4 regions of the Shewanella sp. SR44-4 genome follow, and region 1 is predicted to be linked to each of the others. Evidence: predicted binding sites of a transcription regulator. Region 1 holds the regulator's gene; each other region holds the start of a gene.
What was found. The regulator FliA, encoded in region 1, starts transcription of late flagellar genes. The targets are predictions, from matches to a motif close to CTAAAGNTNNNNNNNNNNNNGCCGATA.

Region 1 (6,335 bases):
ATACACTATTCCAAATTTACGAGTGATTTCATATCAGGAAATCCCGGACGAGAAACAAATTAGAATTGTTTCTGCAGTAGGCCAATAGTGATAACGTCAGTTTATAGAGGTGCATAAGTGAAAATTAAACGATTTTTTGCCAAAGATATGCGCGCTGCATTGGCTCAAGTAAAAGAAACCTTAGGTTCTGACGCTGTCATTATGTCAAATAAAAAAGTCACTGGCGGAATCGAAATTGTCGCTGCTGTAGATTATGATGAACCTAAAGCCGCCATCGCATCACAAGCGCCGACTACCGGTTTTATGGATGTTAGTGACGATAGGGTGTCATTAGGCGCTAAGCCTGTGATGAAAGCTCAATCAAAGGTGAACCCACCTCCTGAGGCCGACTCTTTACAAGCCTTACTTCAAAAACAACATAATCGCATGACACAACAAATGTCTGTCAGCCAAGATGAACCGGATTTACCAGAATGGGCCCGCCAATTACAAGGGGCAAAGTCTGCTAAACCAGCATCAACTTTTCAATCGCAAGCGGCACCAGAGCAAGCTAAAAAAACCAATAAAAATCAATCTGCTGATATGGATGCTCTGCGCGAAGAAATGGCTTCATTGCGTAACTTATTGACCCATCAAGTTTCATCGTTGATGAAAGATCAAAAAAAGCGTACCGATCCTGTTGGCGCAATGCTAGAAAGTAAATTGATTGCAGCAGAGTTTTCTCCAGCCGTTGCTGCTAAACTAGCGGGGCTAAGTCAACACTACACCCCAGCCGATTTAGTGAGAGCATTACCACAAAGTTTAGCCAATTTACTCGACAATCAAGGCGACGATATAGTTAAACGTGGTGGTGTTGTGGCGTTTGTTGGTCCAACCGGTGTAGGTAAGACAACTTCTTTAGCTAAAATAGCCGCTCGCTTTGCCGCCCATCATGGCCCAGAGCAGGTAGCATTGATTACCACAGACCATTATCGTATTGGTGCCTATGAGCAATTAGCGACTTATGGCAAAATAATGGGCTGTCCGGTTAAGCAAGCACATGATTTAACCGAATTAGAACAAATTTTATATCAATTTAGAAATCGTAAGTTAGTATTAATTGATACCGCAGGTATGGGACAGCGAGATATGCGCTTATATCAGCAACTGGATAATTTAACAGCAAATAGTAGGATCCCAATTCGGAGCTACTTAGTCTTATCTGCGACTGGTCAACGTCGTGTGTTACAAGATGCTGTAGAACATTTTAAACGAATTCCATTAGCGGGTGCGATTTTAACAAAGTTAGATGAATCGATATCAATTGCAGGTGCATTGAGCGTATTGATTCAAAATGAGTTACCATTAAGCTATGTTACTGACGGTCAACGTGTTCCTGAGGACATGAAAGTAGCAGATACGTTAGAGTTGGCTAAAAAGGCTCTCGCGGCGTTAAATGAAACAGAACAACAATCGTCACAAGACACAGTGTGGTCTAATGACACAGCCTATGCATTTGAGTAAAGATATGACTCGGGATCAAGCAAGTGGTTTACGTATGATGAATCAACCAAATAACGATAAAGTTAAAGTAATTGCCGTATCCGGTGGTAAAGGCGGAGTGGGTAAAACCAGTGTGTCAATTAATACTGCGGTAGCACTAGCTGAAAAGGGCAAACGCGTATTAGTGCTTGATGCCGATTTAGGTTTAGCCAACGTCGATGTCATGCTTGGGATACGTGCTGAGAAAAATTTATCTCATGTTTTGTCCGGAGATGCCGAATTAGATGACATCATTGTTCGTGGGCCTAAAGGTATTGGTATTGTTCCTGCCACATCGGGTTCTCAAGCGATGGTTGAGTTGTCGCCAGCACAACATGCTGGACTTATCCGTGCATTTAGTGAAATGCGAACTCAGTTCGATATTTTAATTGTGGATACTGCTGCTGGTATATCAGACATGGTGCTGAGTTTTTCTCGTGCATCACAGGATGTATTGATAGTCGTTTGCGACGAACCAACATCAATTACTGATGCTTATGCGCTGATTAAAATTTTAAGTCGTGAACATGGTGTGTTCCACTTCAAAATTGTGGCAAATATGGTACGTAGTTTACGAGAAGGTATGGAATTATTTGCTAAACTCAGTAAAGTGACGGATAGATTTTTAGATGTTGCTTTAGAATTAGTGGCAACAATACCATTCGATGAAAATTTACGTAAAGCTGTTCGTAAGCAAAAGTTAGTTGTTGAAGCGTATCCTAAGTCGCCTTCAGCTATCGCTTATCATGGATTAGCCAATAAAATTATGACTTGGCCAGTTCCACAACAGCCAGGTGGTCATTTAGAGTTTTTTGTTGAACGTCTTGTACAACGTAAGCCGATACAAGAAGGAAGAACGAGTGAATAAAGCCGCCGCGTATACTCAGTTCGATAACAAAACGTCTATTGTTGAACAGTATGCACCGTTGGTAAAAAGAATTGCTCATCATATGCTGGCAAGATTACCAGCATCGGTGCAACTTGATGATTTATTACAAGCTGGGATGATGGGGTTACTTGAGGCCTCATCTAAATTTGATAACAGTAAAGGGGCTAAGTTTGAAACCTTTGCAGGCATCAGAATTCGTGGTGCAATGATAGATGAAATTCGACGTGGTGACTGGGTTCCGCGCTCAGTTCATCGTAATAATCGTTTAGTAGCACATGCAATTGATGAATTGGGGCAACTGCTTGGAAGAGATGCCAATGATACAGAAATTGCTGAAAAACTTGATATGTCTCTCGATGAATACCATCATATCTTAAATGATGTTTCTGTTGGTAAAATCATAGGCATAGAAGACCTTGGCGTGTCGCAAGATGTGTTAATCACAGACAACGAAACGCCAGATGAAACCTTTGACTCGCTTGCTGAAATTCAATTCCAATCTGCATTGGTTGAAGCAATTAAGACATTGCCAGAAAGAGATGCATTAGTGTTGTCGTTGTATTACGACGAAGCATTAAATTTAAAAGAAATCGGTGCCATCCTTGAAGTTAGCGAATCGCGAGTAAGCCAGATATTAAGTCAGGCAATGCTCAGATTAAAAGCGAAACTCAAGCATTGGACACAAGAATAATAACTTATCTAGAGCAAACGAGTGTCAGCTCACCGGAGGAAACCTTGGACAAGAATATGAAGATTCTTATTGTTGACGATTTTTCAACAATGAGGCGTATCATTAAGAACTTGTTGCGAGATTTGGGATTTAATAATACCCAAGAAGCAGATGATGGCTCAACAGCCCTACCTATGTTACAAAAAGGCGATTTTGATTTTGTGGTAACAGACTGGAATATGCCTGGAATGCAAGGTATTGATTTACTTAGAGCAATCCGTGCAGATGATTCGTTAAAGCATTTACCTGTGCTAATGGTAACTGCAGAAGCTAAGCGTGAACAGATTATTGCTGCAGCGCAAGCCGGTGTAAATGGTTATGTCGTAAAACCTTTTACCGCAGCTACGTTAAAAGAAAAGTTAGACAAAATCTTTGAACGACTCGCATAAGCAAGGATAAGTCATGCAGGCATCAATATCGGGGTTAATCACTCTCGAACAGGCCCAAGAACTTGTTGAATTGCTTACCTTGGGTCAACAAGATAAAGCCGATGAAATGATCAGAGAGCTTGCAACGCCATTGCAGCGTGAGCTTTTTGAAGAAGTCGGTAAGCTAACTCGACAACTCCATAGTGCACTAAAAGATTTTCAAGTTGATAACCGTTTATCTGAATTAGCCAATACCGAAATACCAGATGCTAAAGAAAGATTGAACTATGTTATCGACATGACAGAACAAGCTGCAAATAAAACCATGGATGCAGTTGAAGAATGTCTACCTTTGGCCGATACCATCATTAGCAATATACAATCAGTGACGCCAATGTGGGATAAATTGATGCGTCGTGACATAGAAATGGGTGAGTTTAAGTCACTTTGTCATGATGTTCAGCAGTTTATGTTACATAGTGAAAATGATTCTAATCGTCTTCGCGAGTTATTAAATGAAATTTTGATGGCGCAAGACTTCCAAGATTTGACGGGGCAAATGATCCGTCGAGTGATTGATTTAGTTCGTGAAGTAGAAAGTAATCTGGTCTCAATGCTAACGGTATTCGGAGATCATACTACTGAATCATTGCCAACTATAAACGAAAATAAAATAGAAGCAGAAGGTCCCATCATGCATGCTGAACTGCGTGAAGATGTGGTGACAGGTCAAGATGAAGTAGACGATCTGCTATCAAGTCTGGGTTTCTAATTAGGAGTCAATTTAATGTCTTTTGATGTTGATGAAGAGATACTCCAGGACTTTTTAATTGAAGCTGGCGAGATTTTAGAGCTTCTACAGGAGCAGCTAGTTGCTCTTGAAAATAATCCTGATGACAGTGATTTACTCAATGCTATTTTCCGTGGATTCCATACTGTTAAAGGTGGGGCTGGTTTTTTAAGTCTAAAACCGATGGTTGACGTGTGTCATGAAGCTGAAAACACGTTCGATTTATTACGCACCGGTAAACGTGGCGTAAATGCAGAATTAATGGATATTATTTTGCAAGCGGTCGACGCAATTAATTCCATGTTTGCTCAAACTCAACAGGGAGAATCACAAGACCCTGCGGATTCTGCATTACTTGCTAAACTCAAATTATTAAGTTCAGGAGCGCCATTACCTTCAGAAATGTCGGCAGATGAGCCAGAACCAATTGAAAATATTGTTGAATTCAGTGATCCTGAATATGTCGAAGATATTAGCATTCCCTCAGCGGAAGCATCTGACACTGGCAGTATTGATGACATTGATGAGTTAGAATTTGAGGCGTTGCTTGATGCCTTACATGGTCCGGGTAAAAGTCCTGTTGCAGCTAAACCTTCTGAAGTAAAAAAAGACAATATTGATTCAAAGCCTGCCGCAAGTAGTAGCGATGAAATCACTGATGATGAGTTTGAAGCATTATTAGATGAATTGCATGGCTCAGGTTCATTTGAAGCTAAAACCAAACCTGCAGCTCCAACTAAGCCTGCTGCAACGCCTATTGTTGAACCCCTTGTTGATTCTGATGAAATAACTGACGATGAATTTGAACGTCTTTTAGATGAATTACACGGAAAAGGTACTGCGCCAGTTGCTAAATCGCAAACGCCTCCTCCAGCTCAACCTTCTAAAGCCGTTGCTCCTGTGCAAGCAGCAAAAGTTAGCCCAGCTCCTGTTGTTAAACCAGTAGCGACATCAGTCCCTGTAGTTGCTCCAAAGGTTGAACCTGTAAAAGACAAAACACCTGCTAAAGCGGCGTCTGTCCCACAAGGTGAAACAACGGTTCGTGTTGATACTGCTCGTTTAGATCAAATCATGAATATGGTTGGTGAGTTAGTGTTAGTGCGTAACCGATTGGTTAGTTTAGGCATTAATCGTGAAGACGAGGAGATGTCCAAAGCGCTAGCAAACCTGGATTTGGTTACGGCTGATTTACAAGGTGCGGTGATGAAAACCCGCATGCAACCGATTAAGAAAGTTTTTGGTCGTTTCCCGCGTGTTGTCCGTGATTTAGCCCGTACCTTAAATAAAGAAATTGATTTAATCATGATTGGTGAAGAAACCGATCTTGATAAAAACTTAGTTGAAGCGTTAGCCGATCCTTTAGTCCACTTAGTTCGAAACTCAGTCGATCACGGTATCGAAATGCCGATAACTCGTGAAGCGAGCGGTAAATCTCGAACCGGTACCATTACCTTATCGGCTAGCCAAGAAGGTGACCACATCCTGCTTAAAATTGAGGATGATGGCGCGGGAATGGACCCTGAGAAGCTAAAACAAATTGCGATAAGTCGTGGTGTGCTTGATGAAGATGCCGCTTCGAGAATGACCGATAACGAAGCTTACAATTTGATTTTTGCCCCAGGGTTTTCAACCAAAGTTGAAATTTCAGATATTTCAGGCCGTGGAGTAGGCATGGATGTGGTGAAAACCCGCATCAACCAACTTAACGGTACTGTTTATATTGACTCAATGAAAGGTAAGGGTACTGTTCTCGAAATTAAAGTGCCATTAACCTTGGCTATTATGCCGACATTGATGGTTGATGTGTCTAATCAAGTTTTTGCACTACCATTATCAAGTGTGAATGAAATCTTTAATTTAGATTTAACAAAAACCAATATAGTCGATGGTCAATTGACGGTGATTTTCCGTAATAAGGCCGTGCCATTATTTTACCTAGAACATTGGCTGCACAGTAAAAAATCAACCTTTAAACATGGTGATAAGAAGCATGGTCATGTGGTTATTGTTCAGCTTGGTACGATGCAAATTGGTTTT
Region 2 (6,335 bases), on a different contig from region 1:
GTTTGTACCGTTTGAGTCACTAGCTTATTCAGTTCTGCCAGCATTTCATTAATTTCAACCGTACTGGCTTGGGTTCGACTAGCCAAGTTTCTCACTTCATCAGCAACAACCGCAAAACCCCGACCTTGCTCGCCCGCTCGGGCTGCTTCGATTGCCGCATTGAGTGCCAGTAAATTAGTTTGGTCGGCAATCCCACCTATCACACTCAGCACTGAATTAATTTTCTTAGATTGTTCACTTAATGATTTGACGTTGGCCGCAGCGTTGTCAATTTGGTTCATTAAATTAGACACTTCCGTTAATGAGGTATCGACACAATCTTGCGCTTTCGTGACGTTATCAGAGGCAGCATGCGTGGCTTCAGCTACCATATTAGTATTGTGGGCTACGTCATGCGCCGTCGCCGACATTTCGGTGATTGCGGTGACAATTTGGTCAATTTCATTATTGTGATTGTAGAGTTGCTCTGTCATTGACACTGTTTGGCCACTGATACTTTGAGCCGCATGCTTAACCCTGTCGGTCGCACCAGCCACATCACCCATAATATGTTGTAATTTGTCGATGAACAGATTGAATGCGCTGCCTAATTGGCCAATCTCATCCTCACTGGTGATATCTAAACGTTTGGTTAAATCACCTTCACCTTTAGCGATATCATTAAGCGATGACGCCATATTTTGAATTGGCACCACCATTTTATGGGCCATCACTACCACGCCAAAAGCAGTAATCCCCGTAAGACCTAAAGCAATTAATAGAAACATTAATGCTTTTTGATTCATCTCTTCAGTTTTATAAGTTTCATAACCGCCAATAGACTCTTCAATATCATCAATATAAGCGCCCGAGCCTAACATCCAATTGGTATTAGGGATCATTACTGCGAAACCGAGTTTTTCAACAAGCTGCTCGCTACCCGGTTTCTTGAAGTAAAAGGAAAAATTACCCGCACCCGATTTAGCCGCATCTAATAGCCCAACAATAATCTTGGTGCCATTAGGATCGGTCATATCGATTTTATTTTGCCCTTCAAGTTCAGGCATAGTCGCATGAAAAATATTGACGCCGGCATCATCATACATAAAAAAATACCCTGCACTGCCAAAACGTAAATCTCTTAATGCATCATTCACGCTGCCTTTATCACCCAGAGCCAACTGGTATTCGATAACCCCTTGGGCAATTTGAACCGATTCTTTTAGTTGATTTTTACGTTCTGAAATTAACTCACTGCGAAAATTATCAACATCTTTTTTCAGCGATGAGCCTTCATTAACATAAAAAATACTCAGTAGTACGACGAGGATTAACGAAAGCGGAATTAGCGATAACCCCAGTAGTTTATTGCGTAGGGAAGATCTCAACATAGTGGCCAGCCTTTTGAAGGTCTTTTAAGGTAATAGTCTATCAATATAATAGTCTATTTATTATAGATGGTTAAGCTAACAAACTATTGCAACTCAATAAAGTGAGACCTATCGCAAAGTCATCCAATATAATAACCTTTTTACAACATTGTCAATCCACTGCCCATTGCTGCAAATCCTATTACCAACCATACAAGACCGGGCTTAAAGACTTTTAATATACTAAAACCAATGATCACTAATGCCATGTCTAGCGGCATGATCACCGCACTAGTAAACACAGGTTGATAAAGTGCTGAAAGCAATAAACCAACAACGGCTGCATTTACCCCCGCTAACGCACCGGCTATGGCAGGATGTTGGCTAATAGAATGCCAACTTTTTAAGCCCACCAGCATCAATAAAAAACCTGGAAGGAAAATAGCTAACGTCGCCACTAACGCACCCAAAATAGGAGATTCTAACCATAAATCTGCCCCTAAAAAGGTTGCTAAGGTAAACATAGGGCCAGGAATGGCTTGCGCAAGTGCATAGCCAGTTAAAAATCGATCTGGGGTAATGTATTCACCGACACTGGTTTCAAGCAAGGGCAATACCACATGCCCACCGCCAAATACTAAACTGCCCACTTGGAAGAATTGCGCAAAAATCTGTCCAAGACTGTCAGGTTGATTGATCAAATATAAAGATGCTGCGATGCCTATAATAAATAACGCTAACCAAGCATAATTAAGCTCGATAGCAGGTGTGTCTGGCGTAATACGCTCACCCCGAGTCATCAACATGACTCCAACAATAGCGGCCACAACTAGTACGCCAATTTGCATTAATAATGAAGGCATTAATATGACAGCAACGGCGGTGGCAGCCATGAGTATTTTAGCGGTTTTTCGTTGACAGAATTGATTGAACATTGACAAAGTCGCATCCGCTACGACCACCACTGCCAGTAGCTTTAAGCCATGAATAGCCCCCTCTACGGCCGTTATCTCCAACCATTGAGCACTGGTCACAGCAAATAAAAACATCAGTAAAAAAGACGGCAAGGTAAAACCTAAAAAGGCGGCTAATCCGCCCAATAAACCACCTCGGTGATATCCAATTGCAAACCCTATCTGGCTTGAGCCTGGCCCAGGCATAAACTGACTCAGGGCGATAAAACTTGAATATTGTTTACCGTCTAGCCATTGTAAGTCGTCAACAAATGCTTTTCTAAAATAGCCTATGTGAGCCGCAGGGCCACCGAAACTGATTAACCCTAACGCTAAAAAGCGACTGAAAATTTGCCACATCGTCCTAGTACCTTTTTTATGTTAATAAACAATGTTATGACATTGAGATGACATTTTTATGATGACAATATATACCACAACCTAACAGCTACCTTTGTTCGATATAACCTATAATTTAGCGACACCAAACGAGTACTTAATTTCGATTATAAAACACCTTAATTGATAGCAAAGACTATTACAGCTGTTCTAGCATAACCAGTACTTCAAAATGATCGGTATGAGGAAACATATCAAACATTTGAACTTTGGTGATTTGATAACCCGTAATGCACTCTAAATCGCTCATTAAGGTGTGTGGATTACAACTAGAGTACACGATTGCTTTAGGCGCAAACTCACTCAATAAATCGCATAATGATTTGCCTAATCCACGCCGAGGTGGATTGACAATAATAAGATCCGGTTTATCTTGAGCAGATTGTCCTTTAGCAAAATGAGTTGAATCGAGTGCACTAAAATCCACTTGCGTAAGCCCTAGTTTGGTTGCTGACAAGATGGCACATTCTATTGCTTCAGATTCGATCTCAATTCCAGTTAAACGGGTATTGCTGTTAGCGCAATGAAGCCCAAATCCACCGACACCACAAAATAAGTCCCAAATATAGTTCGGTTTGAATTCAGTAACCCACTCCCTCGCTATTTGATACAACTGGGCGGCAACCTCCGGATTAGTTTGAAAAAAGCTTTTTGGCCGTATGAACAACGGTACATTATTAAGTTGTTCTTCTAATCGTGTTGTTTCCGTTAAAAATATTTCCCTTTCGCCTTCTAGAATAGCCATGTGGATTGGCTGAATATTGGCCGAGACTAAGGTGATTTCGGGAAACTCTTGTAATAATTGGGGTAATTCTCGTTCAATTCTCACGATGGCTTGGTCACTACGTAATACAAAACGCAGCATAAACTGGCCACTACTTTGGCTGCGAGTCAATAAAATAAATTTTAGCTCGCCTTTGCTTTTATCGACCCGATAAGGCGGTATACCAGCTTGCTGCACAAATCGTTCTAAACGGTGTAACAATAATTGCATATCTTTAGGGTATAACGAGCAGTCACATAAACTGACCGGCTCCCCTTTAGGATTAACCAAACCTAAAATAGGTTTGTGAGCTGCACCTAAAACGACCATTTTGGCTTTATTACGAAAACCTGATTCTGCGCTTAATATTGGCGCTAACCATTGTTTAACTGAGATGCCGCGAAACAAATCGGTTAATTGTTGTTGCTTTACACTCACTTGCTCAACCATAGGTAGTTGAATATTGCGGCATGACAGACAATCGCCACGCTCAAAATAATCACATTTCACAGCTGCTCGCCTCTCCGGAATTTAACATGGTAAATGCTTGATCACACAGTTGCTTTAATTGTTGTAAGTTTTCAATAGTGCCACCTACTTTACAACGCATCTGTTCAGGAATACTCAACGCTTGCTGATGTAATTGCTGGCCTTGCTCAGTAACATGTAACACCCGCACGCGTTCATCTAACTCACTGCGACCACGGCTCACTAAGCCCTTGCCTTCTAAACGCTTTAGCAAGGGCGTTAACGTTCCAGAATCTAGATGTAATTTTTCACCTAAGGTTTTAACACTAATCCCCGGCTCTTTCCAAAGTACCATCATCACTAAATACTGAGGATAAGTCAGCGATAACTCATCTAATAATGGTCGATATGCGCGGATCATCGCATTAGTCGCACTATACAATGAAAAACACACTTGATTTTCAAGTGCTAGCGGGTTTTGCGCTGAAGGTAATTGAGACTCAGTAAGCGCTTTATTAGACATAGGCTTCACTCCACTAACCAATAATATGAGTTAATTATAACATTGGTTGTGCGCAACCTATAATCAAAAAAAGCTCAACGAATGCTTTTTAGCAAAAATGTGTCAAGCATTTTGATTTTCAGCCGATATACTATTACCATCCGACTTTATATTAAGGTTAACCATGTCAATTAGTGTTAATTCACCGTCTTCAATGCCAACAACGATTGATTCTGGCAGCAGCTTAAAAGTGGCCGTAATGGCTAAAGAACAGCAAAAGATTGAAGGTCAAATGGCATTGCAGCTCATTGAAGCAGCGCAACCACCTGCGCCGCAGCCCGTTGGCAACAGTGGTCACAATGTTAATACCACGGCGTAAATGCTTATAGCCCTAGAGAATCTGTTCCTAGGGTTAATCATGCCATCACAACGGTAAAGATCTAGGCATCATTCGAGATAAACATACCTTGAACATCGTATTAGTATCGAAGCCATTTCAACGCATCATCTTCATCGTCGAAATATTTTATCTCGCCCGCAATAAACCAACTACCGACTTTGGCCGCCCATTCTTGCCAATCTCTATTGCCCAAAATCGCCACTCTTTCAAACTCAGATTTGTGCTTTAACCCCAGCTTTAAATCATCCCACGCGGCGCGTAAATCCCAGCCGTCGAGCTCGGTAGCATCGAGAAATAAACTCACTTTAGGTTGATCAACTTGGCTTAATGCCCCCTCTAGCATAGGGGTAATGACGAGATAGTCTTCGTGGGTTAATGTGCCAATGGCTTTTAATGTCACAAAAAACACATTTTCAATTCGGTTTATGCCTATCGATAAACCATGTTTCTTCATATCCATATCGTGACTCCTTTAACTATCAGCTTACTATCCGTTTACCATCCGCTTACACATTTACATGCACACGGCTATCCATAAAGCTTATGCATGATTATATTTTAACCAACCATACAATGAAGTGTGTGCCGGACTGCACAAAAAACTAATGGGAAATTAAAATTGAGGTTTATCTGCATCATATTCAGAGCATCATTTTGGTAAAAAATACCGCGTTATAAATAATCGCAAAATACCTTTTTTTATCCGAAATCGGCGAAATGATGCACTGTTATGAATGGGTTATCCGACGGCCATCGTCTTTAGATAATTGCGAAAATATCACTGCGGCTAACATTGTCATAAGACCAACGGTAACGAACGTCAGTTGGAAAGCGCCAAGTACTGTTCCCCCTGTACCGCTGCCGACATCGGTACTGAAGCCACCGAGCAAAGCACCTGCACACGCAACCCCTAAACTTAATGATAATTGACCTACTACCGACAATAGACTGTTACCGCTACTGGCATTAACATCATCAAGATCTATTAAGGTCACGGCATTCATGGCCGTAAATTGTAACGAGTTAATCGCGCCAAGAATCGCCAACAGAGCTAATAGCAACCAGTAAGGAGTTTGTTCGCTAACCAAGCCCATGGTCGCCAGCATAACGCCAAGCGCCAAAGTATTCGCGGTAAGCACTACTCGATAACCTAAGCGTTCGATAATCGGTCGAGCCACTGATTTGGCCATTATTGCTGCAGCGGCCAGCGGCAGCATACTCATTCCAGCCTGAGATGGTGAATAACCCAGTGCAACTTGCAGCAACAACGGCACCAAGAATGGCAATGCACCACTGCCCAAACGCGCAAACAGATTACCAAAAAGACCAATAGCAAATGTTTTGGTGTTGAATAGCGATGGCGAAAACAGTGGATTACTAATACGACCAGCCCGCAGCCAATATGCTATCAAACACGCCATACCACCAAATAACAGCAACATCACCCGTAAGTGCGGCAAGTGCAGTTCGCCGAGTCCTTCCATAGCGATGGTGATCAATA
Region 3 (6,335 bases), on a different contig from region 1:
TGACGCCACATTGCCTAAACCATGCCTGCCAATCTTGGCGACTGGAATCATGTAATAGAGTATGGAGCTTTAAATCACTCGGTTGAATTAATGGCTTAGGCCCATTAAGTAATAATGGTGAGCATACTGGAATCAGCACTTCATTACGCAGTTTATCCGCACGTAGTCCAGGCCAGTTACCTTGACCGTAATAAATCGCCACATCGACATCATCGGTTAACGAACTGGCATCACTGTCTACCGCTTTAATACGCACATCAATATCAGGATTTTTTTCGCTAAACTTAGCTAAACGAGGCACTAACCATTGAATAGCAAAACTCGGAGACATACTCACCGTTAACGATCCTACCGCGCTTCGGGCAAGCAGGCGATTAGTTGCCTCGCCGAGTTCAATAAAAATGTCTTTAATGTCCAGAAAATAGCTTTGGCCTTCTTCTGTTAACAATAATGATCTATTTTTACGTCTAAACAGTTTTAGCCCTAAAAAATCTTCTAATGCTTTAATTTGATGACTCACCGCAGCCTGAGTGACAAACAACTCTTCTGCGGCGCGGGTAAAGCTCAAATGTCGTGCTGCAGCTTCAAATGCTTTAACTGCATTCAAAGGAGGTAATCGTCTAGACATAGTGATCAATCTCTCGTTTTTTAATTAGTTTTTCTAATGATTATCGTTATTTTTTGTCGTTTGTAAAGAACACTGTGTTTGGTTAAATTAGCATCATTGAAAATACAGTTGGACAATCTCTACGATGTTACTGGGATAGTCCGGCAAATGTGACTTATTAGCCTGGAGGCTCATCCCCTATGTTCAACCTAAACACTATTTTTGCAGTCGCACTATTATCTATATTGGGTTTATCTTCTGCTCAAGCGACGGAACTAGAACCTATCGATATGATCGATTTACATGCTGAATTATCACAAAGCATTGAAGCGATGCAAATTGATATCAATAATGATGTTAACAGCATTTTAATTGCTGACAATGATGAACAACAAAAAACTTCAGAAGTGGTTCAAGCTAACTAGAGCTAGCTCATCTTAAGCACGTTACTGAGACAATAAAAAACCGCATTAAATGCGGTTTTTTATTGTCTGTGATTCATCTCACTCAAAGCGTATTACTGTTTAAGCTCACTGCCACAACTAACACTAACGTGGATAAATCCCTAAAAATAGACCAAAGTCACGACACCGCAAAGACGGTGTCGTTTCGACGGCTTAAGGGCGATACACTTTAACGTTAGTATAGCCCTTTTCTACAAGATATAAGGCTTGCAGCTTACTCATTACGCCACGATCGCAATATAACAAATACGTTTTAGACTTATCTAAATCGGCAAATTGGGTAGCTAACTTAAAGAATGGAATCGCTTTAACCATTACATTATCAATTAATAATGGGCTACGTTCTTCTTCTTCAGGTGCACGAACATCAATAATTATTTCGCCAGAAGCGACATCGTTAACCGTTTCGGTCTCGGTCACTTGTTGGTTCATTTCAGCTTCAATATCACGAATATCCATTACCACAGCAGATGCAACCACACGGTCGATTAAATCTTCAGAGAATTTAAGTTCTTCGGCTTCAACCTTAGATAATACCGCTTTAACCGTAGGTTTTTGTGAAATAACACCACAATACTCGGGAATAGATTTAGCAAAATCTTCAGTGCCAATAATACGGCTCTGATTAATAATATCTTGTTTGTCCATTGCGATAAGCGGGCGTAAAATCAATAAATCGGTGCTGCGATCGATAACATTTAGATTCGTCAGTGTTTGGCTAGATACTTGACCTAAGCTCTCACCTGTCACTAGTGCTTGAATACCGTATTTGTCAGCAATACGCGTTGCTGCTCGCATCATTACACGCTTAAGTACCACACCCATCTGACCGTTATCAATACGCTCTAAAATCTCTTCAACTACAGGCTCAAATGGCACCGACACAAAACGTACTTTGTGAGACTCACCGTACTTCTTCCATAGATGGTAAGCGACTTGCTTAACGCCAATTTCGTGCTGAGCGCCACCTAAATTAAAGAAACAGTAATGGGTACGAGCGCCTTTTTTAATAAACTGAAAACTCGACACACCAGAATCGAAACCGCCTGAAATAAGCGACAACACATCTTCTTGGGTCGCCATCGGAAAACCACCCAAACCTTGAATACGACGCTCAACCATGTAAAGCTTATCTTGATTGATTTCAAGATTAACGGTCACGTCAGGGTCTTTAAGTTTTACCCCTAGCGCCTCAGTGTGTTGATTTAATCCGCCACCGACATAACGCTCAACATCAATTGAATTAAAGTCATGATTACCAGAACGTTTTACGCGGACACAAAAAGTTTTACCGGCAATTTCATCGCGGTACTTTGGTAAAGCTTGCTGATAAATATGATCGATTGAATCAAAAGTGTACTCACTCACTTGCACCACGTGAGCAATACCTGGAATACACGCTAGTCGCTCTGCAAAAACGTCACATAACTGCGGTTTATCGCTCGGTACTTGCACGATTATACGATCGTATAAGCGTTGTACTTTTGCACCTTCATCCACATTTTTAAGCACATTACGTATATTAGTTTCAAGCATTTTGGTAAAGCGCATTCTTACCGACTTGCTCTTCATCATAATTTCAGGGTACAGCTTTACAATAAACTTCATGGGGCGTCCACAGGTATCACCATCAAATAGCACTACACTCGGTTTTGCTAAATAAAAAAGACAGTAATACCTTGATAATAAATTAAAAAAACAGCACAGCTCTATTTTCTAGATGTGTATACAATCCAGTCAATAGCATAACGTATGCAATAATTCGTCGATTATACCAAATGATGCCTATTAACCAAACATATTCACTTTTTTATCTGTTATTTGTTAGTAAAAGCGCTGTAAGGCACATTTATAAAACAAAAAAGCGCAATCTCTTTAACTTGTAGAGATTGCGCTTATCTTTTGATGGCAAACTATTGAGTTATAATTATTTCATTCGACTCTTTCGCTTTGCCTTGTTCGATAGAGATTTCTACCCGGCGGTTTCGAGCCTGATTTTCAATAGAATCATTGGCGATTAATGGTCGATTAGACGCCTCGCCAACCACTTTCATCCTTGATTCATCAAAACCAGAAACTCTTCTTAGTTCATGAGCCACAGCCACAGCTCGTTGGCTTGATAGTTCCCAGTTTGAGCTGTAAAGCTCATTATTGATATCAGCACCATCAGTGTGACCCGACACCGTAATAATCCCAGGGACATCTTTTAATAATTCACCAATTGAGCGCACAATAGGTTTGAACTTAGGTTGTAAAAAGCCTGAGCCCGAAGCAAAAGAGCCTTTCTCACGGATACGAATAATAATTTGTTGGCCTAAAGATTCAATTTCAATGGCGCCATCGACAATTTCTTCATTGAGTTTTTCAGCCATTTTTTTAACTTGATCATTAATGTTTTCTTGCGAAGAGGCAGCGTCTTTTTTAACGGCTTCAGCTTCTTGTTGCGCTGTTGCAGCTGCATTGCCACCGCGTTGCTCACCATTCTGTTTTTGAGTCCCACCCGCGCTGTCTTCTTCACCCGCCTGATATTCTATCGTCGGTTGAGTCATTTCATTGGTTTGTTGATTAATGATCTCTATTGGAGTGGGATCGGGGCGACCTGGGCGGAATTCAAGTGCAATAACAGACGTCCCCTTAGGAATGTCTTTTACTTCAACTTTGTTTTGTACCCCGAATGCATACTTCATTGAACCAGCGATTTGTTTAAACTTCATCACGTCCATTTCAGAGAACGCTAACAACAACACGAAGAAACACATCAGCAACGACATTAAGTCTGCGAATGTGGCAAGCCACATAGGGGCGCCAGCGGGTGGACAATCACACTTGGCCTTAGCCATGAGTTACTCTCCGTCCGTTGTATCGATTTTTCGCACACTTTCAGCCAAATAGTTCTTCAAAAAGCCTTCAATAACCCGTGGATTCTGTCCATCTTGAATCGCTAATACTGCATCCATAATTAAATTACGATTAAGCAATTCTTCATTCATCCGTAATGATAATTTATCCGCCATCGGGATGGCGATCATGTTGGCAATCACCGCGCCGTAAAGAGTCGTTAACAATGCCACTGCCATTGAAGGTCCAATAGACTTTGGATCGTCCATGTTAGATAGCATTGCCACTAAACCAACTAAAGTACCAATCATGCCCATTGCAGGTGCCACATCGCCCATGGCTTTAAAAATACCCACCCCTGTTTTGTGGCGTTCTTCAGTTAATGCGATGTCTTTTTCTAATGCGTTGCGCACCACATCACCGTCATGGCCATCAACTAACATATCAACGGCTTTTTGCATAAAGGTGTTGGTAATAACCGCTTCTTCTAATGCTAAAAAACCGCCTTTACGGGCAGCATCAGCCATGGTGACAGCTTGTTCTATCAAGTCTTCAGGTTTATCTAATTTAAACATGAAGGCTTTCATACCAATCTTTATTGAACCTAAAAATTGCTTTAGGTTAAATTTCATCATCACCACAAATAAAGAGCCTGCCACAACAATCAAAATTGACGGTACATCGATAAATAATCCGATACCACCACTGGTGATCATCGCACCAATAATAAATGCAAAAGCACCGATAATACCTATTAGGGTAGCTAAATCCACAACCTCTCCTCAATCGCAGTCGTTATGCTGCTTATTTGTGCTACTTCCATCGTGCTGTTAGCGCACGTTATATGATCCGAATAATCCGACAGCATTTTGTGTTGATAACAATGCCCATCGTTATGTATTACAGCAAAAGTTTCAATACTATTTTTGCTAGCAAATTTAAATCATGACTTGTTATCGGACAAACTTGGCTCAAGTTTAGCTTGTTTTTGTACATTCTAAACAAAATTCAATAACAAAGCGTGCTGTTGAGCAAATAACCAGCGACTGTATTTGACCGATACGCTGGGCTGATATACCTTGTCACACGCTGAATGAAAGGAATATTACTCGTGGCTAAAAAACCTGAAAATCTCAGTTTTGAACAATCATTAACTGAACTTGAAACCATTGTTGCTCATTTGGAGCAAGGTGAAGTGTCGCTGGATGATGCACTTAAGCAGTTTGAGCGTGGCATTAAGTTAGTACGTCAAAGCCAAGCCAAACTTGAGCAAGCACAGCAAAAAGTCTCTATCTTATTAAATGAAGATGATGCTGAATTAGCGTCGTTCACTGTAGAAAGTGAATAATCGTCAACATAGTGTGTATTAAATAATAGGTCTTGATACGTGTTAGCTGAAGCAATAACAACATACCAAAATCGCGTTAATGGTATTCTTAACCAACATTTAACGCTGCTCGATGACGCTGCACCAGATTTAAAAGCAGCGATGCTCCATGGTGCGCTATTGGGTGGGAAACGCATAAGACCATTTTTGGTCTACAGTGTAGGTGACATGCTCGGTGTCAATATCAATGCACTTGATAAAGCCGCGGCTGCTATTGAGTGTATTCATGCCTATTCATTAATACACGATGACTTACCGGCAATGGATAACGATGCACTTCGTCGTGGCCAACCAACTGTTCATATTGCATTTGACGAAGCCACCGCGATTTTAGCCGGTGATGCGTTGCAAACATTGGCTTTTGAAATTATCACAGCCCCTTGTAATGACTTACATCCGAAGCAACAACTGGCGATGGTCAGAGTACTCGCAAAAGCTTCAGGGTATCAAGGTATGTGCGGTGGGCAGGCGATTGATCTGAGTGCAACAGATCACAGTATAAATTTAGACCGATTAACCGAATTACATAATAAAAAAACCGGAGCGTTAATCAGTTGTGCGGTTGAGCTTGCCTTAATCGCTGCTGACGTACCCGATGAGCATTATAAATTAATGATGAAATATGCCCATACGCTTGGGCTAGCTTTTCAAGTGCAAGATGATATTTTAGATATTACTGCTAGCACCGAAGAGCTAGGCAAACCACAAGGCAGCGATCAGCAATCGAATAAAAGCACTTTCCCGAAACTATTGGGTCTCGATGGTGCCAAAGCCTGTGCAGAACAACTAATACAAGATGCACTATCAGCGCTGACTAAATTACCATACAATAGCCAGTTAATTGCAGACTTCGCCTACTACATTATTGAGCGAAGATTATAATAAAGAGTCAGACAATCTCGCTATGAGCTTCGATATTTCTAAATTTCCAGTACTAGCGAAAGCTAATACACCAGAAGAATTAAGGAAGTTACCTCAAGGTTTACTTCCTCAAGTGTCTGATGAACTCAGACAGTTCTTACTTCAGTCTGTTGCTATT
Region 4 (6,335 bases), on a different contig from region 1:
TTACCCCGCCAATCGGTGGCGCGTTCAGCATAAGTGAATTGGTCCATATAATGGCCTTGCAACTCAGCGGCTAATCTTTCTGATTCAGCATACATTTGACTGCCATTATCGACAAAGTGACATCGTGCACCGTAAAACTCTATTTGTTGAATCTTCTTTTTTGCGGTCGTTTTTGGCATGACAGCGAAAAACGGTAATCCGAGTAATCTTGCAAAATAGGCTTCAGAAACAGCGGTACTGCCAGATGAAGATTCAATAATGGGCGTGTCTTTTTTTATCCAGCCATTACATAACGCATATAGAAACAGTGATCGAGCTAAGCGATGTTTCAAGCTACCTGTTGGATGAGTACTTTCATCTTTTAAATAAATGTCTATTCCAACAAGTAGTGGAAGATCTAATTTTATTAGATGGGTGTCTGCAGACCGTTGAAAATCGGCTTCTATTTTTGCGATGGCCTGATTGACCCAAGTAGATGACATGCAATGATACTCGTTATTCCAAAAAGGAATAAATAATAACTAAAATATAAAGTTAAGAGTAGTGTTTATCGACATAAGCAAACATATTTAATTAAAAATAGCAGACGAAAGACAGTACCGGAGAATCAACAGATGACAGCACGAGGTAATACAGAAAGTAATTAGGTAAGGAATATCAATAAATTGTAACACTGAGATAGGGTAAAACAGAAAGTATTAACGAGACAAAAAATGACAGGAGGAATGATTCTAGCACTTGAACTGATGGTGTTTTTATTGTTATCTGGATTAAAATACAATTAACAATCGCAAAATGTAAAATGGTGGAGGGAGAAGGATTCGAACCTTCGAAGGCTGAGCCGTCAGATTTACAGTCTGATCCCTTTGGCCACTCGGGAACCCCTCCACAGCAAGATAAATAGGAATAAAAGAAAGATGGTGGAGGGAGAAGGATTCGAACCTTCGAAGGCTGAGCCGTCAGATTTACAGTCTGATCCCTTTGGCCACTCGGGAACCCCTCCACATATTTTCTTTTTTTCTTACTCTCTTTTTACATTCTAACTCTTTACATCTTTAACACTTTTAGATTTGAACTTTGAAGCAACGCAAATGGTGGAGGGAGAAGGATTCGAACCTTCGAAGGCTGAGCCGTCAGATTTACAGTCTGATCCCTTTGGCCACTCGGGAACCCCTCCTCAATTGCGGTCGCCATAGTAGTCAGAAACCTTTTATATGTAAAGTGGATAATTGAATATTTTACTAAAGTTTATGACTGTTTGGTCGATAAAATAGCATCGAGCAGTGGTAGTGATGTTTTTATATGCAAATTGAGTCAACATTAGTCAATGAGTTACAAATAGGGAGCCGATTAAACGTTGCGATTGAAAACAATCGTCGCGGTGAATTTGGTTTGCTATTGGCTATGTTGTCAGTTGATGCTCGCGATATGGCTCAATTTCAGTTAGATAATGATGTAGAAAGCACACAAAAACTGCGACAACAATTTTCTGTACCTCAACCCCAGTTATTAGTAGATGATATTTCTATTCACCCAGACACTATTGATAACGCGATGTTATTTCAGCAGCAAGGCGCACGGCAGTTTCAACTACAACAAGCATTGACACCTGAAGCGCTAGTGATAAGAGGCGCTCAATCTGATGCGATGGTTGAAGTATTAAGTAACTGTGATTACTTAACTAAGCATAAAGCGATTAATGCTTACCAACAACACACCCCATTAGAAGATATGCATTTTTTAGAACAACTCAGCACGCAACGTAAAATATCTAATACGTTATCTTTACAACTGGCTTAACTGCTGAGATTTCAGGCTAAAATCCTGAGACTATGATTTAATTTTGATAATTGTGAGCATGGCAAATAAAAGCTTGCCAAAACTCAGTTATATTTGCCATTTGACGTGATTCAAACAGATGGGGTGACATAATGATTAAGCAAATTAAACAGCAGCAAGGAAATGTCAGTGACAGTTGTACTGAATGCGGCAGTTATGTAGATATTGGCGCGGTTGTGGAAGCAGAAGATACGTTATTACTGCTTAGCTTTGTAGGAGACGATGCCTTATTGCAAGCTCAATCTATGCTGCAAGTGGCTCAAGAGCGTTTTCCTGATACTAAAGCGGACATTATTGATGAAGATAGCACTATTTCATTGAAGCTTGATTTTGCGTTCAGCGTAGAGAAAATGATTTTTCAACTTGAAAATCAACTGTAGATTTCAGTCGTTTGTATTAGAAATATACATTGTCATATAATTGATGTTAAACACATTTTGTGGGAGTGGGTTTAGCGTGTCAACAATCCAAATAAAGCGTAACAATATATTAGTAAAGGATTGCTGTTTTTTAGTATCGCGTGTAATCTGCTTTACATAACAAAAAGGTATAGTAGCGTATGGTAATGTAACGTTATTCATACCTTTAACGCGAACTTCACTCCCTATGTATTATTGTAACATTATCACTCAAATTCTGATTTTCAGAACTAATAATAACAAGTGTACTGATTAATAATGTAAAAATTTAGGGTTATGAAGCCATTTTTCGGGATGTAAATGAATCGAAAAGAGCAACAGCACTTATTGGAATTAATTGTAAATTCCAGTGCTAAACAACAAGGTGATTTCTCAAAAACTGCAGAGTTAGTGTGTCAACTGCTGCGTGAGTATTTTGCTGCGTCATTTGTATCCGTGTGGACTCTCGTAAGTCAATCTGCGAATGATGATTTTACTGCTGATGATGAAGACAATTTTACTTGTCAGCATACTCTAGTAGCCAGTAAGATTGATGAATCATTGAGTCATTTATCTCACCTGAGACACATCACAATAGATCCTCAATATTTTAATGAATTACGATCTCACCGTTATATTTTATCCTCTGATAACTCGCACATAAATCTCGTTGAAACATTTTCAGATTACTACCAACATCATAACATTGTCACCAGTATCGATATTGCCATCCGAATTAATGGACATATTGAAGGTGTGTTATCGGTTGAAAGCTGTGAAAAGGTTAATTGGATAAAATCTGATATTCAGTTTGCTATTCAATGTGCTGACCAATTAGCTTTGACGCTAGCGACTCGTTATACCTATGATAGCAATGAACAAATTTACTTATTGCGCAATGCAACCGAGCAATCCGAACATGTCGTGATGCTGGTGAATACCGATAGTCTAATCATCGAGTATGTTAATAGTGCCCATGAGAAAATGACTGGGTTGCCACGGGAAACTGTTGAGCACCATAGTGCATCGAGTCTTGATATTTTTAGAAATACCCCACAATTACTTGACGATCTAATCAATAAATTACGTAATAGTGAGATTGTTAAAGGTAACCTTAAGCTCGCGCGGATTGATGGCAGTGAATATTGGCTAAATTATCATATTACCCCGTTTGTAACGGAGCAGGGTAAGCATTATGCGTTAGTGTCTAGTTATGATAATTCGGCAGAATATTTTCACAAAGCGGAATTAGAGCGTTTAGCATGGCATTGTTCTTTGACAGGCTTGCACAATCGTAGTCATTTTACTCCTCAATTAGATCGTGCCACTGCTGGGATACTGATTCTGATTGATTTATTAGGCTTCAAGCGCTTTAACGATACCCATGGTCATGTTCAAGGCGATAGCCTTTTAATCGAAATCGCACGGCGCTTAAAACACTTTGCTGTATCTGTTAATGCTATTGATGTTGCCAGAATAGGTAGCGATGAATTTGCTGTGTTATTGCCACCCATGCACTCTGAGACCGATGTCGAACAAATGATCAGCCGGTTATATATGAACCTAGCTGCGCCATCGGTTATCTCGCGTGAGAAAGTTGAGCCAAAACCGGCGCTTGCAGTGGTTGATATTAAGTCTGTTGTTGGGATGTTTGCCCCGTTATCTTGTGCCGATATTACCTTACAACATGCTAAAAAGAAAAATGGTGCACATTACCAGTTTTTTAATGAAGCACTACTTGAAACGTTTACCACCAACGCTGAAATAGAGCGTGATTTACATAGTGCTATTCGTGGTCGAGAATTTGAGTTGTATTATCAACCCTTAATGGACTTACAACATAATCAGTATATTGGCGCTGAAGCATTAATTCGTTGGAATCACCCTAAAAAAGGCGTGTTATATCCAGGTGCGTTTATCGAAATCGCAGAACAAACCGGGTTGATTAACCAAATTGGCGAATGGGTATTAGAAACGGCCTGTAAGCAACTGAATTTATGGCAGCATAAAAACGTCAATATTACGATGCATGTGAATGTTGCTGCGAGGCAATTTTTTAGTGGCAACTTGTACGAACAAGTTTGGCGCTTAATCACCCGTTATCGTATCAAGCCTAAAACGTTAATTCTTGAAATCACTGAAACTGAACTCATGGGTGACATTCGATATGCTATCAATCTATGCCATGAGTTGGCAGAGTTAGGCGTCGGTTTAGCGATTGATGACTTTGGGACGGGTTACAGTTCAATGAAGTACTTAAAGCAATTTCCGATATCTAAATTAAAAATTGATCGCTCGTTTATCATGGATATATCTTCTAGCCACGAAAGTCGTGAGATTGTCAGTGCGATTATCGCGATGGCAAAAGCATTGAATATTTCGTTAACTGCTGAAGGGGTTGAAACTAAAGAGCAAGAGGAGTTTTTAACATTAAGTGCTTGTCATCATGCACAAGGATTTTTGTATAGCCCTGCAATCCGTGTTAATGATTTTGCTTTGTTTATTCATGCCCATGAGTCTAAACCGCAGAAATTAGTATTAATGAGCAATTCATTGGTTTAGTCAGCGTATTCCTTGTTGTGCGAATCGGACTTTACTGATGACGATTAAGATTGTGCAACTCGCATCTATTGCTATTTCGTCGCTATTGTTAATTAGTGCCCATTTAAATAATGGTTTTACGATTGCTTAGTATCTACATAGTCACTCTGCACCAGTATTTATTATCAATAAGAAGGGCTAAGCATTATTTATTGATGTTAACTCATACGTTTAGCACAACATTGTTTAAACTTTTTTCCGCTGTAACAGATACAAGCATCATTTCTGCCGGGTAAACGAGTTTGCATTTGCTGTCCATCGGTGTAAAACCATAAGCCATCTTTTTTGATAAATGACGAACATTCATAAACCGCATCAATATGCTTATTTTCAATAAACCACGCTTTAAATGTCACTTCACCACAGTCAGCCTGTTGATTCGATGATAATACCTGTAAACCTAACCACTGAGTTTTACCTTGGGCAAGCTGTTGTTCAGTCAAACCGTGTAAATAGTCTGGATGATGCGTGGCAATCAAGTAGCTAAACTGACGTAATACAAAAGCACTATAGCGAGAGCGCATTAAACGCTCTGGCATCTCTGCTACAACAAGACCGGCATGATAGGCTTCACAGCACTGGTAGTAGGGCAAACTACTGCCACACGGACAAGATGCCTGCTTTATCGCGGATAAATCACTATTGTTCATCAGGTAATTCTTTTGACGTGGCAGCGATAAATTGTCGGCCGTAATAAAGATTCGGTACTGGTTTAGCGTCATAGTAAAAATGTGGCGCGGCGTGAGTGTTAGAGTCGACACTAATTTTCCACTGTTGTTTACTGTCTTTGGTAAACACAGTCACAAATTTACCGGCAAACTCACTGACCGGTTCGCCAGATTCTTTTCCTGGGTGAAAACGGACTAAATAATAACCGATGTCAGTTGCGCTATTTGGCTCGCTATAACGTACAAGTACACGAAAATCGACTTCAAGTTTAGCGTTCTTACGTTTAATTTTATTAAAAAATCGGCTATACAGATTGAGGATATTTTCTTTACCGCTAATAATTCCTCTGTCTTGTGTTTCAGAAATATAAACTGCATCGTCAGTATATATGTTTTCCATAGCGGCTAAATCGAGTTGTTCAAAAGCGTTAGTCAATTTTGTAAAATTGGCATTCAAAACCTGGTGAGGGATCGATTCAGTGGCATAAACATTCGAACTGCTAACGCACAGGCTCACTGCAAGAAGCAGTGAAGATAGCCATGGCGTATTCAAAATGGTCAATATTCTTATCAAGGAATTATTCTCTTTTTATCTAATGTAAATCAATAATGGCAAGCGATACCGTTAGCACAACTATAAATTATTGAGCAACTTTGCTAAAGGATAGAATCTTTACAAAGTATGTAGGAGGTGACATATGTCGTTAAGTGATGACGAATTATTTTTGCAAGAAATGGCCGATGTGACCCCTCTTAAATATGAACATCAACCACAAACCACCCAAATATGGCTTAATCCATTAAGTTTAACAGATGCGCAACTGGCAAA

Region 2: the regulator FliA is predicted to act here: its motif matches at 4,557-4,583, upstream of H5125_RS03575 (cytoplasmic protein).
Region 3: the regulator FliA is predicted to act here: its motif matches at 4,864-4,890, upstream of pomA (flagellar motor protein PomA).
Region 4: the regulator FliA is predicted to act here: its motif matches at 1,242-1,268, upstream of H5125_RS11935 (VC2046/SO_2500 family protein).

Annotation. Positions count from the first base shown of each region.
Region 1 is NZ_JACJDU010000010.1:58,348-64,682, reverse strand. Features, by position in the region: gene flhA (flagellar biosynthesis protein FlhA) at 1-88, shown strand, start outside; gene flhF (flagellar biosynthesis protein FlhF) at 118-1,503, shown strand; gene H5125_RS06930 (MinD/ParA family protein) at 1,508-2,389, shown strand; gene H5125_RS06925 (RNA polymerase sigma factor FliA) at 2,382-3,101, shown strand; gene cheY (chemotaxis response regulator CheY) at 3,146-3,529, shown strand; gene H5125_RS06915 (protein phosphatase CheZ) at 3,543-4,280, shown strand; gene H5125_RS06910 (chemotaxis protein CheA) at 4,296-6,335, shown strand, end outside.
Region 2 is NZ_JACJDU010000004.1:125,894-132,228, reverse strand. Features, by position in the region: gene H5125_RS03595 (methyl-accepting chemotaxis protein) at 1-1,370, opposite strand, end outside; gene chrA (chromate efflux transporter) at 1,511-2,662, opposite strand; gene rlmC (23S rRNA (uracil(747)-C(5))-methyltransferase RlmC) at 2,841-3,974, opposite strand; gene H5125_RS03580 (MarR family winged helix-turn-helix transcriptional regulator) at 3,964-4,455, opposite strand; gene H5125_RS03575 (cytoplasmic protein) at 4,619-4,813, shown strand; gene H5125_RS03570 (STAS/SEC14 domain-containing protein) at 4,914-5,294, opposite strand; gene mdtD (multidrug transporter subunit MdtD) at 5,563-6,335, opposite strand, start outside.
Region 3 is NZ_JACJDU010000033.1:25,018-31,352, reverse strand. Features, by position in the region: gene H5125_RS14905 (transcriptional regulator GcvA) at 1-628, opposite strand, end outside; gene H5125_RS14900 (hypothetical protein) at 808-1,032, shown strand; gene thiI (tRNA uracil 4-sulfurtransferase ThiI) at 1,225-2,679, opposite strand; gene H5125_RS14890 (flagellar motor protein MotB) at 2,985-3,911, opposite strand; gene pomA (flagellar motor protein PomA) at 3,915-4,682, opposite strand; gene xseB (exodeoxyribonuclease VII small subunit) at 5,021-5,257, shown strand; gene ispA ((2E,6E)-farnesyl diphosphate synthase) at 5,297-6,178, shown strand; gene dxs (1-deoxy-D-xylulose-5-phosphate synthase) at 6,201-6,335, shown strand, end outside.
Region 4 is NZ_JACJDU010000022.1:29,694-36,028, forward strand. Features, by position in the region: gene H5125_RS11915 (PLP-dependent cysteine synthase family protein) at 1-482, opposite strand, end outside; tRNA gene H5125_RS11920 (tRNA-Tyr) at 804-888, opposite strand; tRNA gene H5125_RS11925 (tRNA-Tyr) at 919-1,003, opposite strand; tRNA gene H5125_RS11930 (tRNA-Tyr) at 1,093-1,177, opposite strand; gene H5125_RS11935 (VC2046/SO_2500 family protein) at 1,303-1,800, shown strand; gene H5125_RS11940 (DUF406 family protein) at 1,932-2,219, shown strand; gene H5125_RS11945 (EAL domain-containing protein) at 2,559-4,799, shown strand; gene H5125_RS11950 (YchJ family protein) at 4,997-5,488, opposite strand; gene H5125_RS11955 (DUF4440 domain-containing protein) at 5,478-6,080, opposite strand; gene smrA (DNA endonuclease SmrA) at 6,205-6,335, shown strand, end outside.